2 regions of the Streptomyces sp. NPDC047042 genome follow, and region 1 is predicted to be linked to the other one. Evidence: predicted binding sites of a transcription regulator. Region 1 holds the regulator's gene; the other holds the start of a gene.
What was found. Region 1 encodes HrcA, which represses chaperone genes, less so after heat shock. Its sites were predicted from a motif close to TTNGCACTCNGNNNNNCNGAGTGCNAA; they were not measured.

Region 1 (2,392 bases):
CGACCGTCCCGAACCCCTGGCACTGCGGGCAGGGCCGGGACGTCATGACCTGGCCCAGGAAGGACCGCGTCACCTGGGACACCTCACCCCGGCCGCGACACATGTCGCAGGTCTGGGCGGAGGTCCCCGGCGCGGCACCCTCACCGCTACAGGTGCCGCACACGATGGCCGTGTCGACCTGGATGTCCTTGGTGGTCCCGAAGGCGGCCTCGTCGAGCTCGATGTCGAGCCGGATCATCGCGTCCTGGCCGCGCCGCGTACGCGACCTCGGCCCGCGCTGGGACGCCGTTCCGAAGAACGCGTCCATGATGTCCGAGAAGTTCCCGAAGCCACCGGCGCCGAAGCCGCCCGCGCCTCCGCCGCCCGCCTGCGAGAGGGGGTCGCCGCCGAGGTCGTAGACCTGCTTCTTCTGCGGGTCCGACAACACCTCGTACGCGGCGTTGATCTCCTTGAACCGCTCCTGCGTCTTCGGATCGGGGTTGACGTCCGGGTGCAGCTCGCGGGCGAGCCTCCTGAACGCCTTCTTGATCTCGTCCTGGGACGCGTCGCGGCGCACGCCGAGTACGGCGTAGTAGTCCGTGGCCACTTACGACTCCGCCAGGATCTGTCCGACGTACCGTGCCACTGCGCGTACCGCTCCCATCGTTCCCGGGTAGTCCATGCGGGTCGGTCCGACCACGCCGAGCTTGGCGACTGCCTCGCCGCCCGAACCGTAGCCGACCGACACGACGGACGTGGAGTTGAGTCCCTCGTATTTGTTCTCGTGACCGATTCGCACGGTCATGCTCGAATCCCCGGCCTCACCAAGGAGTTTGAGAAGTACGACCTGTTCCTCCAGGGCTTCCAGAACGGGTCGGATAGTGAGGGGAAAGTCATGGCCGAAGCGGGTCAGATTGGCCGTTCCGCCGATCATCAACCGCTCCTCGGTCTCCTCGACGAGCGTCTCCAGAAGAGTGGAGAGCACCGTCGCGACCGTCCCCCGGTCCTCCGCCTCGAAGGCGTCCGGGAGATCCTGCACCAGCTGCGGCACGTCCGCGAACCGGCGGCCCGCGACCCGGCTGTTGAGCCGCGCGCGTAGATCCGCCAGCGACGTCTCCCCGAAGGGCGCCGGGCAGTCGATCATCCGCTGCTCCACGCGGCCCGTGTCCGTGATCAGCACGAGCATCACGCGCGCGGGAGCGAGCGAGAGCAGCTCCACATGCCGGACGGTAGAACGCGTGAGCGACGGATACTGCACGACGGCGACCTGCCGCGTCAGCTGGGCAAGCAACCGAACAGTCCGCCCGACCACATCGTCGAGATCGACGGCACCGTCCAGAAAATTCTGGATGGCACGCCGCTCGGGGGCCGTCATCGGCTTCACACCGGCGAGCTTGTCGACGAAGAGCCGGTAGCCCTTGTCGGTCGGGATGCGCCCCGCACTGGTGTGCGGCTGGGCGATGAACCCCTCGTCCTCCAGCGCCGCCATGTCGTTGCGGACCGTCGCCGGGGAGACCCCGAGGTTGTGCCGCTCGGTGAGCGCCTTGGACCCGACCGGCTCCTCGGTGCCGACATAGTCCTGGACGATGGCGCGCAGCACTTCGAGCCTGCGTTCACTGAGCATCCGCGCGCACCTCCAGCTGCTGTCGTCGTCCCTGAGCGCTGCTCTTCACTGACCAGCCCTGGCACTCTTCGCGTGCGAGTGCCAGAGTTCCCCGGCCCAGTGTACGGCTGTCGGGTACGCCCCCGGCAAGGGCGGCCTGCGCCGACCTGCCGACGTGTACCGACCTGTCCTGCGATGTCGCGTCCGGCTAGCGTCGCCGCATGAAAGCGACTTGGGAAGAGCCGCGGTGGGAAGACCTGGGCTGGGAACGCCTGGCGGCCGGGGCCGGACGGCGCCGGCTGCCGGTCTGGGACTGCACGGTGGGGCTGGTGACCTGGCCGGGCGGCGCACTCCTGATCGACGCGGGATCGAGCCTCGCGGAGGGCGCGAAGGTGCGTCTGGAGGCGCAGAGGCTCGCCGGGCGCCGTGTGGACTTTCTCGCACTCACCCACCCCCATTTCGATCATATTTTCGGAGCGGCGGCGTTCGCGGGCGCGCACATCTTCGCGGCAGCGGCAGAAGCCGCCGCCCCCACTCCCGACGTCTACGGAAAAGCGGGCCGCGAGGCATTGCGTGCGGACGCGGTTCACAACGGCCTGGACGCCCCCTCGGCGGAGGAGGCGGCGGACACCCTCGTGACCCCGCACCAGTACGTACGCGGAAACCTCACGATCACGCCCCCCGGCGCCCCGGAAGTCCTCCTGACAACCACCCCCGGCCCCGCCCACACCCACCACGACCTGGTAGCGGTCGTACGCCCCCGCAACGCCCCGCCGGTCGTCTTCTGCGGCGACCTGGTCGAGGAGTCGG
Region 2 (2,392 bases), on a different contig from region 1:
ACGGCGGCGATGTCGGACTTCTCCTCGATCGGGCGGGCGGTCGCGAGGAGCTCCTCGGACACGGCCTTGACCGCGGCGTCGATGCCCTTCTTCAGGGCGGCCGGGGAGGCGCCGGCGGCGACGTTCTTCAGGCCCTCGCGGACGAGCGCCTGGGCCAGCACAGTGGCGGTGGTCGTACCGTCACCCGCGATGTCGTTGGTCTTGGTCGCCACCTCCTTCACCAGCTGCGCGCCGAGGTTCTCGTACGGGTCGTCGAGCTCGACCTCGCGGGCGATGGTGACACCGTCGTTGGTGATGGTGGGAGCGCCGAACTTCTTGTCGATGACGACGTTGCGGCCCTTGGGGCCGATCGTCACCTTGACCGTGTCGGCAAGCTTGTTGACGCCGCGCTCAAGGGCGCGACGGGCGTCCTCGTCGAACTTCAGGATCTTCGCCATGGGAGCGATTCAGCCCTCTCGGAAATTTGGGAGAAACGAACTGCGCCCCCAGCACCCGGCTTGTTGAGAGTCGCGGGGGCCAGGGGCGCAGTCACTGCAATGCTGGTAGTACCGGTGCTACCGGTATCACCGGTGAATCCGGGTGAATTACTTCTCGACGATCGCGAGCACGTCGCGAGCCGAGAGGACGAGGTACTCCTCGCCGTTGTACTTCACCTCGGTGCCGCCGTACTTGCTGTACAGCACGATGTCGCCGGTCTTCACGTCGAGCGGCAGGCGCTCGCCGTTCTCGAAGCGGCCCGGGCCCACGGCCAGGACGACGCCCTCCTGGGGCTTCTCCTTGGCGGTGTCCGGGATGACCAGGCCAGAGGCCGTGGTCTGCTCGGCTTCGAGCGGCTGGACCACAATGCGGTCCTCGAGCGGCTTGATGGCAACCTTGGAGCTGGTGGTCGTCACGATCCGACCTCCCCCTTCGGAGATCTCACGGGGTTAACTGTCTGAGGTGGCGACCAGGTGGATCCGTCGTCGCGGGTGCCGGACCTGCCCGTCGCTGTTGGCACTCTCCAGGGGGGAGTGCCAGACCTGAGACTATGACTGCGATTAGCACTCGGTCAAGCGGAGTGCCAATGCCGCCGGCGGTTTCGCGGGGTTTTTGGTGGGCGTGGGGTCGGGTGAGGTGCCGTTCGTCGGTGTGAGCGGCGCTTCTGGGGGCTGTGCCCCCAGGCCCCCCTTCGGCCCTGGACGGGCCTTGTCCTCAAGCGCCGGACGGGCTGAGAGTTCCTGAGCGGCGCTGAGAAGTGCGGGCCCCGGCCTGGGTTCGTGGGATCAGAGGTAGTTTTCCAGGCGGCCAACTGTCAGGCCCTTCTCTCGGATCTCGCGGAGCAGGCCCACCGTTCGCTCGACCAGTGGGGGGCCCACCGCGACGATGTCCCCGGGGCCGAGGGGCTGCCGGCCCTTTGTCCACAGGACCACCGCCGAGATTCCGCAGTCCGCGGACGCTCTCAGGGTGGTCGGGTCGTAGGTGCCGTAGGGCGGGCGGAACAGGCGGGGGCGCAGGCCGAAGCGTTTTCGGAGTTTGTCCTGTTGGCCGCAGATCTCGGCGCGCTGGCCTGCGTACGGCAGGCCCCGCAGGGGCTGGTGGTCCAGGGTGTGGTTCTGGACGTTCGCGCCGACCTCGCGCAGGCGGGCGAAGTGGGCGTAGCCCGGGCCCACGACGCTGTCCGTGAGGAACATGCTGACCGGGAGGCGCAGTTCGCGGACCAGGTCGACGAACCGGGGGTCGCGTTCGGCGCCGTCGTCGTAGGTGAGGAAGACGACCTTGTCGTGGGTCGGGACGTGGTCGACGACCGGCGGGAGGCCGGGGCCCGCAGCGTGGAGACGGGGGCGGAGGGACGCGGGCGGAGCCGGGGGCAGGGGGGCCGGCAGGCCCCAGCGGCGGTACGCGTGCGTGTCGCCGGGCGGGGCGTGCGTACGCGCTGCCTGTCGGGCCGCGTGGGCCGCCTTGCGGCCGAGGCGTTCGATGGGGTCCACGGACTGGGCGCAGCCGGTCGCCGTTGTCGCCAGGAGGGTGGCGGCCATGAGGACTGCGGCTAGGGGGCGGGCGGTCACAGGTAGTCCTCCAGGCGGGCCACCGCGTATCCCTTGGCGGTGACGAGCTTCATGAAGCGGCGGATCATGTCGGGCATCGTGCCCTTTCCGTCGGTCTTGCCCCGGAAGTGGCTGAGGACGATGTCACCCGGATGGAGGTCCCGGTCCGCCTCTCGGTAGTCCCAGTGGTCCGCGAAGACCTCCTCGTTCCACAGCGGGACGTACTTCACGCCGCATGACTTGGCTGCCCGCAGGCTGTCCTCGTCGTAGTTGCCGTAGGGCGGGCGGAAGAGGGCGGGACGGGTGCCGTAGCGCTTCCTGATCACCTCCTGCATGCCGCAGATCTCGGCCTTCTGGCGCTCGTAGGA

Region 2: the regulator HrcA is predicted to act here: its motif matches at 1,038-1,064, upstream of groES (co-chaperone GroES).

Annotation. Positions count from the first base shown of each region.
Region 1 is NZ_JBEYVP010000027.1:43,882-46,273, reverse strand. It holds gene dnaJ (molecular chaperone DnaJ) at 1-586, opposite strand, end outside; gene hrcA (heat-inducible transcriptional repressor HrcA) at 587-1,603, opposite strand; gene ABZ855_RS29395 (MBL fold metallo-hydrolase) at 1,804-2,392, shown strand, end outside.
Region 2 is NZ_JBEYVP010000007.1:92,440-94,831, reverse strand. It holds gene groL (chaperonin GroEL) at 1-437, opposite strand, end outside; gene groES (co-chaperone GroES) at 585-893, opposite strand; gene ABZ855_RS09650 (polysaccharide deacetylase family protein) at 1,263-2,015, opposite strand; gene ABZ855_RS09645 (polysaccharide deacetylase family protein) at 2,042-2,392, opposite strand, start outside.